Actinoplanes lobatus: one gene and its partner. The protein of the gene in region 1 interacts with the protein of each later gene in a pairwise test. Links are inferred from orthologs where the notes say so. Each region holds a gene or a part of one and is shown on either strand. Other genes may lie near its edges.

Region 1 (5,850 bases):
CCGGGCGCACGGTGGCGAAGCCGTTGTCGCGCAGCACCCGCAGGTGCTGGGACACGGCGGGCTGGGTGATGCCGAACTCCGCCCGGATGATGGCGGTGACGGCTCCGGAGGTCTGCTCACCCTCGGCGAGCAACTCGAGGATCCGGCGCCGGACCGGATCGCCGAGCACGTCGAACGCATGCACGAGTTCACCCTATCAGATACGACTTATATAAGTGGGACATTGAAAGAGGTGCGCCGGGCCCGCCCGGTGGAGGGGGCGGACCCGGCGCGGTCGGCGACCCGGATCGTGGGTGCGGGCCGCCGGGCCGGACCTGCTTTGGCGGGAGCGGGGCCGGCCGGCTCACACGGTTCCTCAGGAGGTCGGGAAGTTGTCCGCGGTACGGATCCGGGACCGCATCAGCAGGCCCGACTCGGTCAGCACCCCGGTGCCGGCGAACGAGCCGCCCGCGCAGGTGCCCGCCTTGAGCGCCGCGCTGCCCTCGCCCGCGTCGGAGAACGTCCAGTTCGCGTAGCTGATCTGGAGCCGGTCCAGCAGGTCCAGCCAGGTGTTGCTGCTGGCCGTGTCGACCGCGCCGTCACCGGTGTAGGTCACCGTGCCGAACTCGGTCACGAACAGCGGCAGCGAGGCCGCGGCCCGCTCCACCTCGGCGCGGTAGTTGTCCTTGTGCGACGCCGCGTAGAAGTGGAACGTGTACATCACGTTGGAGGCGTTCACCGGGTTGGCGACGATCTCGGACGAGCTGCCGCCCTCGGAGACGCCCAGCGACGACCAGCCCCGGGTGCCGACCACCACGACGGCGTCCGGGTCGTTCGCCCGGATCACCGGGATGACCTGCTCGGCGTAGTTCTTGATGGTCGCCCAGCTCACGCCGTTCGGCTCGTTGGCGATCTCGTAGATGACGTTCTTCTTGGCCGCGTTACGGGCCGACACCTGGGCGAAGAAGGTCTTGGCCCGGTCCAGGTTGTACATCGGGTCGCCCGGCGTGAGGATGTGGAAGTCGATCAGCGCGTACATGCCCCGCTGCTCGGCCTTGTCGACCAGGTTGTTGACCCGTGTGGTGAAGCCGGCCGGGTCGGTCTCGTAACCCTGCTCCTGGACGTACATCGAGACCCGGAACAGGTCCGAGTTCCAGTCCGTGGCCAGCGCGTCGAGGCCTGCGTCGGTGTAGCAACCCGGGAACCACTGGATGCCGTGGGTGCTCATGCCGCGCAGCTGGATCGGCTTGCCGTACTGGTTGCACAGCTTGGTGCCGCAGACCTTGAGCTGGCCGTTGATCCCGACCGGGGTGCCGTTGACCGGCGGCGGCGAGGTGCTGGTGCTGGGGGACGCGCTGGGTGACGTGGTGGGTGAGGACGTCGGCACCGTCGTACCGGTGCAGGTCTGGCCGTTGACCAGGCAGGCGGTCGGCTGGCCGGTCCCGGTCACGATGAAGCCGAAGTTGGTCGAGGCGTTGGCGGCGATCGTGCCGTTCCAGGCCGCCGGGGTGAAGGTGTAGGTGTTGCCGCTGCTGGTGAGCGTGGAGCTCCAGGCCTGCGTGACCGATGTCCCGGCCGGCAGGGTCAGCTCCACCTTCCAGGTGCTGATCGCCGACGAGGACGGGTTGCCGACCGTGATCTCGGCCTGGTAGCCGGTGCTCCAGGAGCTCGCCACCCGGAACGCCGCGGTCTCGGCGTTCGCGGGGAGCGAGGAGAGGACGGCCGTCGAGACCGCGGCCACGGCCAGCACCGCGGCCAGGATGGTTGTGGTACGGCGTTTCACGAAACATCACCTCGGGGGATGGACGCGGGGCCGCCGCGGGGAAACGGCGGTGGGACGACCCGCGATGGGAGCGCTCCCATGGTCCCTGACTGTAACGTGAGCGCCAATACCTGTCTATTCGAGAGCGACCGCCACCGGCTGGATCGTGACCCGGACCCGGGTTCCCGCGGGCAGACCCGGCAACCGCCCGCTCGGCACCTGCACCACCACCACCTGCTCGCCGACGCTCACCGTGACGCGGCTGGTCGACCCGAGGAAGCTGCTGGTCAGCACGGTGGCCGTGGCGTCCGGGGCCGGGACGACCTCGACCGCCTCCGGGCGGACCAGCGCGGTGACCGCACCGTCGGCGTGCGGCGTGACCAGTGGCAGCCGCGCCCCGAGCACCTCCACCACGTCGCCGTTCACGGTACCGGGAAGCCGGTTGCTGAGACCGACGAAATCGGCCACGAACGCGGTCGCCGGGCGCAGGTACACCTCGGACGGGGTGGCCAGCTGCTCCAGCCGGCCGGCCCGCATCACACCGACCCGGTCGGCGATCGCGAGCGCCTCCTCCTGGTCGTGGGTCACGAACAGGGTGGTGGTGCCGACCTCGGTCTGGATCCGGCGGATCTCGTCGCGCAGCTGCACCCGCACCTTGGCGTCCAGCGCGGACAGCGGCTCGTCCAGCAGCAGCACCCGCGGCTCGATCGCCAGCGCCCGGGCCAGCGCCACCCGCTGCTGCTGGCCGCCGGAGAGCTGGTGCGGGTACCGCTTCGCGAAGCCGGACAGGCCCACCAGGTCCAGCATCTCGGCGGCCCGGGTCAGCGAACCCCGGCGCAGGCGCAGGCCGAACTCCACGTTCTGTGCGGCGGTGAGGTGCGGGAAGAGGCTGTACGCCTGGAACACCATGCCCATGCCGCGCCGGTTGGCCGGCAGCCGGGTGACGTCCTTCCCGTCGACCAGCACCCGGCCGGCCGTGGCGTCCTCCAGCCCGGCGAGGATCCGCAGTGCGGTGGTCTTGCCGCAGCCGGACGGCCCGAGCAGGGCGATCAGCTCGCCCGGCTCGATCGCCAGGTCCAGGTCGTCGAGGGCGTGCACAGTGCCGAAGGTCCGGCGCAGCCCCTCCAGTGTCACGGCGACCCCGGTCATGATCTTCTCTCCTTGGACGACGAGCCCGCCAGGGACAGCACGAGCAGCAGGGCGAACGCGAGCAGCAACGCGGTCAGCGACACCGCCACCGACACGGTCGCGCTGCTCTTGCCGAGGAACTCGATGGCCACCTGCAGGTTGGTACGGTGCAGCAGCGAGGCGATGGTGAACTCGCCGAGCACCAGGGCCACGGTCAGGAACGCGGCGGACAGCACCGCCGAGCGGATGTTCGGCAGCACCACCCGCCAGATCACGGTGGTCCAGCCGGCGCCCAGACTGCGGGCGGCCTCGGCCAGCGTCTTCACGTCGATCGCGGACAGGCCGGTGTCGATGGCGCGGTACGCGTACGGCAGCACCAGGATGGTGTAGGCGAACACGAGGGTCAGCGACGAGCCGCCGATGAGGTAGTTGACCCAGGCGTACACCGGGGCCAGGCCCACCACCAGCACGATCGCCGGGATGGTGAGCGGCAGCAGGCAGAGGAACTCGACCACCCGCCGCAGCCGGGGCAGCCGCAGCCGGACCCAGATCGCCGTCGGCACCAGCAGCACCAGCATGAGCACCGAGGTCAGCGCCGCCTGCGCCAGCGAGGCCAGGATGCCCTCGGCCAGGGCCGGGTACTCCTCGGCCAGCTTCGGCCAGTCCAGCAGCAGCGGCCAGGTCTCCGGGTCGCGGGTGCTGAACTCCACCATGGCGATCAGCGGCAGCAGGAAGAACACGCCCATGACGGTCAGCACCGTCCACCGGAAGATCACCCTAGCCACTTGGCGGTCCTCTTCTGGAGCAGCGAGTAGAGGGTCATCACCACGGCCACCACGACCACCATGCCGAGCGCCATCGCCTTGCCCAGGTTCGCCTGCCCGAGGACGACCTCGCTGGTCAGGGCGCCGCGGATCTGGAGCGGGACGATCGGGCTGCCCTGGCTGACCAGGGCCGCGGCGGTGGCGTACGCGGAGAAGGCGTTGGCGAACAGCAGCAGCGCCGAACCGAGGAACGCCGGCGCCAGCAGCGGCCCGGCCACCCGGGTCCAGTAGTGCCAGGTGTTGCCGCCCAGGCTCGCGGTCGCCTCCCGCCACTGTGGCCGGATGCCGTCCAGCGCGGGCAGGAACACGATCACCATGAGCGGGATCTGGAAGTACGTGTAGACCAGCGTCAGGCCGGGCAGTTCGAACAGCCAGACGCCGTTCGCGTACGGATCGAGGCCGTGCTCCTGCAACCAGAGGGTGACGAAACCGCTCAGCCCGATCGTCGCCAGGAAGGCGAAGGCGAGCGTGACGCCGCCGAACTGCGCGAGCACCCCGGCGGCCGCGGTGACCACCCGTCGCAGCAGGCCGTCCGGTTTCGCGGTGACCAGCGCGTACGCCAGCAGGGCGCCCAGCACCGCGCCGACGATCGCGCTGGCCGCGGAGAGGGTGATGCTGCGGCCGAAGGCCGCGAGAATGTACTCGTCGGTGAGGGCGCGCACGTTCTCCAGCGTGAAACCGCGCCCACCGTCACCGGTGAACGCGCCGATCACCACGGTCAGCGTCGGGATGACCAGGAAGATCGTCACGAAGGCGAAGAACGGAACCGTGCCCAGCAGGGCGCCGGCCCGCGGGCGTGACCGGCCGGCCACGCGCCGCGGAACGGCTTCGGCGACCTCAGCCAATGGCCTTGGCCCAGTTCGCGGTCAGGTACTCCTTGGCCTTGGTGCTCTGCGCCTCGGTCGGGATCACCGGGGTGCCCTCGACCTTCGGCAGCGCGGCGAAGGCTCCTGCGTCGATGGTGCCGGCCTTCTGCATGGCGTCGGCGCGGACCGGGCGGGCGCCGCCCTTGAGCCACAGGTTCTGGCCCTCGTCCGAGTAGAGGAACTCCTGCCAGAGCCGGGCCGCGGCCGGGTGCGGGGCGTCCTTACTGATCGCCTGCACGTAGTAGGAGCCGAGGACGGCGCCGTTCGGGACGACGACCTTCCAGGTGGTCAGCTTCTTGGACTGGGCCGCGTTCAGGTAGTCCCAGTCGAAGACGACCGGGGTCTGGCCGGACTCGATGGTCGCCGGGGTCGGGTCGACCGGCAGGAAGTTGCCGGCCTTCTTCAGCGCGCCGAAGAAGTCCACACCGGGCTTGATGTCCTCCGGCGTGCCGCCCTTGGCCACCGCGACCATCTGTACGCCACCGAACGCGGCGCCGGCCTGCGTCGGGTCGCCGTTCAGCGCGACCTTGCCCTTGTACTCGGGCTTCAGCAGGTCGTCGACGGTCGCCGGGGCGGGCACCTTGGCGCTGTCGTAGCCGATCGACATGTAGCCGCCGTAGTCGTTGACCCAGGCGCCGTTCGCGTCCTTCAGCCCGGCCGGGATCTCGTCGAACGTGGCCACCTTGTAGGGGGCGAACATCGCCGTGTTCGCGCTGGCCACCGCGCCGCCGAGGTCGAACACGTCGGGCGCGGTGTCCTGGCCCTTGAGCTGGTTGGCGGCGTTGATCTCGTCCTGGCTGGAGCCGTCCGGCTGCGCCGAGTTGACCGTGATGCCGTACTTGGCGCCGAACGCCTTGATGATCTCGCCGTAGTTGGCCCAGTCCGGCGGCAGGGCGATGACGTTGAGCGCGCCCTCCTTCTTGGCGGCCGCGACCAGGGCGTCCATGCCGCCCAGGTCGGCGGCGCTGGTGGCGGTGGCCGCGCCGCTGCTGGACGCCTCGGACTCCTTCTCGGGCGGGGAGCAGGCGCCGGTCAGCGCGATTGTCGTGGCGGCCGCGAGGGTGACGGCCGCGGATCGGGCAAGGATGCGCACTGAGTTCCTCCTTCTGCGGCGCCGCACCCACGGCGCGCGCACGGTGGATCATGGAAGTGCCGGATGGAGGGCAGGCGTACAGCGCCTGAATTCGTCCTCACTTTTCCATGCGCTGTCGTTGATCGAAAGCGGTCTCTGAGCGTCGATTCGGCATCCTCCGTGTGGCAGACTCTGCGATCATCCGCATCCTCCGACCAC
Region 2 (5,657 bases), 6.7 Mb from region 1 along the record:
CACTCGACGCCGCGTGCGCGGATGCTGTTGGAGATGGATTTGAGGAGCGCGATGTACTCGATCCACACCAGGGCGTAGAAGATGATCCAGGTGAACGGGAACAGCGGAATGATCCACCAGTTCCTCGCCCGTTCGGTGAACAGCCCGACGACCACATAGAGGATGCCGATGAAGAGCGCGCCCAACAGCAGTGAGCTGTAGTCACCGGTGACGTAGCTGTAGAGCGCGAGCAGGGTCAGTCCGACGGGTTCGAACAGAAGCTGCAACTCCGCGAGCATCGCGAACGGCAGAGCGAACCAGGTGAGCCACATGCTGTGCTGCGCCCGCGTGGAGAAGAAGAGCTTCTTGTACTTCCCGAACGCCTCGAAGCGCCCCTTCTTCCACCGCAGCCGCTGCTTGAGAAGGCCCATGACCGTGCCGGCGCCCTCGGTGTAGCAGATGGCGTCGTCGGCATAGACCGCCTTGAGGCCGTGGAAACGCGTCCGCAGCGACATCTCGATGTCCTCCGTGATGCTGGACGTGTCGAACACGCCGATCGCATCGAAGACGGTGGACCTCCGGAAGGCGGCACAGGCGCCCCCGTAGATGTACTCGGCCCCCAGCAGGGACTGGGCTCGCTTGGAGTAGAAGCCGAAGAGGTACTCCAGCTTCTGCAGGAGGTTCAGGAACCCCACCTCGCCGGCGACCTTGACATTGCCGACCACGGCGTCGACCGTGTCGTCCGCAAAATAGGAGACCAGGTTCCGCACCATGTGCGGGTGCGCGATGGAGTCCGCGTCGACGGAGACCAGGATCTCGCCGCGGGCGTTCTCGACGGCGTAGTTCAGGGCCGTGCCCTTGCCGCCCTTCGCCTTGCTGAGGAACCGGATCGACTTGGTGCTGTTCGGATGGTCCGCCTCATAGGCGGCCACCAGTGCCCTGACCAGCTCAGGCGTGCTGTCGGTCGAGCCGTCGTCCACCACCACGATCTCGATGTTGCGGTAGTCGTTCTCCAGGATCGAGTTGATGGTGGCGGTGATGCCCATCTCCTCGTTCCAGGCGGGCACCAGGAGGGAAACCAGGGGCTCGTAGGCGACTCCACGCCTCTTCCTGGCGACGCGCAGTCTCCGCATCGCCTCTTTCGTGTGGTGAAACGGTGAGACCAGCAGGAAGAGGGTGTACTTGACGAGCATCAGGACGGCGAACAGCCGAGTGGTGTTGCGAATGACTTCGTAAAGGGTCGCCGAATCCATCAGGTGCGGTCTCCGACCTTCGAAAGGTGGGCGATGAAACAGGAGACGGCACCCGTTTTGTCATCGATGAAGGTGACCACGATCGCCGAGTCAGAGGCGTCGTCAAAGGGCTTCAACTGCGATACGTCCGTGCCGACCGTGGTCACCCGGTAACCCAGCTGCCAGCCCTGGGTCGTGACGATGTTCACCAGGTCACCCGGGTACACCTGACCCAGATTCTTCGTGGTCAGCGTGTTCAGGCGCATGTAGATGAAGGCGCTGCCGAATACCTTCTGGCGCGGGCCGGCGTTCAGAAAGGTGTGGGCGATGCCTTTGGTCGCCTTCCAGTGCCCACCCTGATATGTGGCCGGTGTGATGCGGATGTGCTTGCCGGCCTCGGGGAGCTTGATCATCTCGGGGGTTCCGAACATGCCCGGGCTGTACGTCGCGCGATATGCGCTGACCAGCTGATCGTCCGTAGCGTCGTCGGACGTGAAGCGGACGCTCTCGACGACGTCGGACACCGGGATGTCTCGGTTGGCCATGGCTTCGTATGTGTTCGCCGAGGCGTACGCGGAGAAGAGGCCGCTGGTGACCATGACGAGAGCGAGCGCTGAAATGCTCGTCATTCGAGCGCGGAATCGGCCCGTGCGTGACGTCTTACCCATGGTGGCTCCCGAAGCGCTCGATCATTCGTTTCGTCCGGCGGTCTATCAGGTGACTCGTCGTCGCGGCGACGATGTTCGAAAGAACGGTCAACCCGAAGACGATCAATACCAACAGGAAGAGGACGCGAAACGGTGACGCCCCGAAGTTCAAAAGGCTGAGCATGATCCTTCGAAACTGGATCGGGCCGGCCCACTGATTTGCGCCGCATTTGGGCAGGGCGCATCCAGGGTGCCGACGTTGGCTGGAAGGAAACGGGATAACGACAGCCCACGCACCGTACCGGGAGGGTCCCTTGGCGGCGCAACACTGAGTCATCCGGCCGTTGTCACCCTATGTAGTGATCGAGTCCCGGATATTGCTAGCCCTCTGTATTTGCCGCGATCGCATCGTCACTCGCCAGTTGGCCTGAGAGGCGACGCCGGGCTCCGTGGAAGCGTTGGGCCGCAACAAACTTCCATCATCGACTTTGGATCGTGAGTGCACTGTCGAGGCGGGATCGAGGGTGAGGCGTTAGGCAAGCTTTGCGGTAGAAGCCTCGATTGCCCGTGATGCACATCATGGCCGACTTGCCGGATTTCGGCGTCGGTCGGCAGGCGTGGCAGCGGAGAGTAGTCACGCTGTGGTGGCAGAGCGTTTACCTGGACGGACCGGCTGCTGTGCAGCCGGTCCGTCCGCGACCGGGCTCAGCCCCGGATGTGACCGTTGCCGGTGACGATGTACTTCGTCGAGGTCAGCTCCGGCAGCCCCATCGGGCCACGGGCGTGCAGCTTCTGCGTGCTGATGCCGATCTCCGCGCCGAACCCGAACTCGCCGCCGTCGGTGAACCGGGTCGACGCGTTCACCATCACGGCCGCCGCGTCGACACCGGCCACGAACCGCCTGGTCGCGGCGACCGACTCGCTGACGATGGCCTCGGTGTGGCCGGTGCCGTACCGGCGGATGTGGTCGAGCGCGTCCTCCAGCGTGTCGACCACGGCGACCGACATGTCCAGGGACAGGAACTCCGTACCCCAGTCCTCCTCGGTGGCCGGGACCACCGCGTCGCTGTAGCCGGCCACGCGCGGGTCTCCGTGCACGGTGACGCCGGCGGCGGCCAACTCGTCCAGGACCAGGGGCAGGAACGAGTCGGCGATCTCGGCGTTCACCAGCAGCGACTCCGCCGAGTTGCACACCGAGCAGCGGTGCACCTTCGAGTTGAGCACGATGGCGAGAGCCTTCTCCAGGTCGGCGGCGGCGTCCACGTACACATGGCAGTTGCCCACCCCGGTCTCGATCACCGGCACCGTCGACTGCTCCACCACCGTCTTGATCAGCGAGGCGCCACCGCGCGGGATCAGCACGTCGACCAGGCCGCGGGCGCGCATCAGCTCCTTCACCGAGTCGCGGCTGGTGGCGTCGAGCAGCTGGATGGTGTCGGCCGGCAGACCCGCGTCGGCGACCGCCTTGCGCAGCACCGAGACGATCGCCGCGTTCGACGAGAAGGCCGAGCCGGAGCCGCGCAGCAGGGCCGCGTTGCCGGACTTCAGGCAGATGCCGGCGGCGTCGGCCGTCACGTTCGGCCGGCCCTCGTAGATCATGCCGACCACGCCGAACGGCACCCGGACCTGCCGCAGCTCCAGGCCGTTCGCCAGGGTCGAGCCGCGCACCACGTCACCGATCGGGTCCGGCAGGGCGGCGAGCTGGCGCAGGCCGTCGGCCATCGCGGCGATCCGCTCCGGCGTCAGCACCAGCCGGTCGATCATCGCCTCGGACGTGCCGTTCTCCCGCGCGGTCGCCACGTCGACACCGTTGGCGTGCACGATGTCGTCGGTCCGCTCGACCAGCCGGTCCGCCATCAGCAGCAGGGCCCGGTCCTTCTCCGCACGGGTGGCCGCGGCTAGGTCGAATGAGGCGATCCGGGCCGCGGAGGCCTGCTCCAGCACGCTCATGGCAAACCTTTCAGAGATCAGACCCGATGAGGGGTATGGCTAAAGCAGCACCAGATCGTCCCGGTGCACGACTTCTCGTTCATATCCCGGCCCGAGCTCCGCGGCCAACTCGGGTGTGGACCGTCCGAGCAGCGCCGGAAGCTCGACGGCGTCGTAGTTGACCAGCCCGCGCGCGACCGGTGTCCCGGATCCGGCGTCCACCAGATCCACCGGGTCGCCGGCCGCGAAGGACCCGTCGACCGCGGTGATGCCGGCCGGCAGCAGCGACTTGCGGCGGGCCACCACGGCCGCGACCGCGCCCTCGTCGAGGTGTAGGCGGCCGCGTGGCGCGGTGGCGTGGGCCAGCCAGAACAGGCGGGCCGCCGGACGTTTGCCGGCCGCCTGGAAAAGCGTGCCGACCTCCTCGCCGGCAAGTGCCGCCCCGGCCAGCGGCGCCGCGGTCAGGACCACCGGGATGCCGAATCCGGTAGCTATCCGGGCGGCCTCGACCTTGGTGACCATGCCGCCGGTGCCGACACCGGATCGACCCGGCGTCGCGATGTTGATATCGGACAAGTCGGATTCGTCGGCAACATAGGAGATGCGGCGTGACAGGGGGTCCGAAGGGTTGCCGGTGTAGAGGGCGTCCACGTCGGAGAGCAGCACCAGCAGGTCGGCGTGGGCCAGCGCGGCGACCAGGGCGGCGAGCCGGTCGTTGTCGCCGAACCGGATCTCTTCGGTGGCGACCGTGTCGTTCTCGTTGACGATCGGCAGCGCACCCAGGTCGAGCAGTTTGCGCAACGTCCGGTACGCGTTGCGATAGTGCGCCCGCCGGGTCACGTCGTCGACGGTGAGCAGCACCTGCCCGACGGTCAGCCCGTGGCGGGCGAACCCCGCCGTGTACCGCCCGATCAGCAGACCCTGGCCGACCGATGCGGCGGCCTGCTGGGTGGCCAGGTCACGCGGTCGGCGGCGCAGTTGCAGCGGAGCCAGCCCGGCGGCGATCGCGCCGCTGGACACCAGAACCACCTCACGCCCACCGGTCGCCAGCGCGCCCAGCACGTCGACCAGGGCGTCGACCCGTTGCTCGTCGATGCCGCCCGTCGCGGTGGTCAGCGAGGACGACCCCACCTTCACCACGATCCGGCGCGCACCGGTCACCACTTCCCGCACCCGGCCCATTGTGCTCGGCAGGCCGGTGTCGATCGTTGTCAGATCCCATATCGTGGCGGGTGATGACACCGCAGGAGTACGTCGAAGAGGTCCTGACCCTGGTGGAGAGCATCCCCGAGGGACGGGTCATGTCGTACGGAGCGATCGCCGAGGCCCTGGCCGACCGGTCCGGCCGCAACTCGCCCCGCCAGGTCGGCCGGATCATGGCGCTGCACGGCGGCGGCGTCCCGTGGCATCGGGTGTGCAGCGGTGGCGGGCGGCTCCCACCCGGTCACGAGGCGCGGGCCAAGGCGCTGCTGACGGCCGAGGGCGTGCCGATGCGCGGCGACCGGGTGCTGATGGCCGACGCCGGCTGGATGCCCTGGTGACGGGCCGGTCCACGCCGGGTGCGCCGGTGCGGCGGGGTGCGCGGTGAAAGCGGGTTCGCCGAGCCGTACAGCGTGGAGCGCGGCCCGCTATCGCGCCGCCCATCAGCTGCTCGAAGGCGGTTCGATCTTCGCGGACGCGCTGGCCGTACCGATGCTGGGTGAAGCGGAAGCGGATCTCCTGGCCGATGCCCCGCGCCGCGGCATGCGGCTGTTCATCGCGGCCCGGCACCGGTTCGCGGAGGACGCGCTGGCCGCTGCCGTGGATCGTGGCGTGCGGCAGGTGGTGGTGCTGGGCGCGGGCCTGGACACGTTCGCCTACCGCAACCCGC

What was found.
Region 2: the proteins of BJ964_RS43405 (region 1) and BJ964_RS12925 interact in binary tests that used the Escherichia coli proteins (3 or more experiments, as listed by UniProt). The link is inferred for Actinoplanes lobatus from one-to-one orthologs.

The regions. Positions count from the first base shown.
Region 1 is NZ_JACHNC010000001.1:9,546,162-9,552,011, reverse strand. The notes cover bases 884-3,883. They hold BJ964_RS43405 (ABC transporter ATP-binding protein), read right to left. Parts: upstream 2,891-3,883; coding sequence 1,877-2,890; downstream 884-1,876. Other genes in these bases: BJ964_RS43395 (ABC transporter permease), read right to left, coding at 3,642-3,883; BJ964_RS43400 (ABC transporter permease), read right to left, coding at 2,887-3,654; BJ964_RS43410 (cellulase family glycosylhydrolase), read right to left, coding at 884-1,762. In the rest of the region: BJ964_RS43415 (ArsR/SmtB family transcription factor), read right to left, coding at 1-184; more of BJ964_RS43410, read right to left, coding at 356-883; more of BJ964_RS43395, read right to left, coding at 3,884-4,505; BJ964_RS43390 (ABC transporter substrate-binding protein), read right to left, coding at 4,531-5,652. UniProt on the Escherichia coli protein: Part of the ABC transporter complex CysAWTP involved in sulfate/thiosulfate import. Responsible for energy coupling to the transport system.
Region 2 is NZ_JACHNC010000001.1:2,809,202-2,814,858, forward strand. Bases 1,687-4,493 are described here. They hold BJ964_RS12925 (glutamate-5-semialdehyde dehydrogenase), read right to left. Parts: upstream 3,809-4,493; coding sequence 2,564-3,808; downstream 1,687-2,563. Other genes in these bases: BJ964_RS12920 (hypothetical protein), read right to left, coding at 1,687-1,879; proB (glutamate 5-kinase), read right to left, coding at 3,848-4,493. Outside these bases: BJ964_RS12915 (glycosyltransferase), read right to left, coding at 1-1,232; more of BJ964_RS12920, read right to left, coding at 1,232-1,686; more of proB, read right to left, coding at 4,494-4,960; BJ964_RS12935 (MGMT family protein), read left to right, coding at 5,023-5,328; BJ964_RS12940 (class I SAM-dependent methyltransferase), read left to right, coding at 5,372-5,657. UniProt on the Escherichia coli protein: Catalyzes the NADPH-dependent reduction of L-glutamate 5-phosphate into L-glutamate 5-semialdehyde and phosphate. The product spontaneously undergoes cyclization to form 1-pyrroline-5-carboxylate.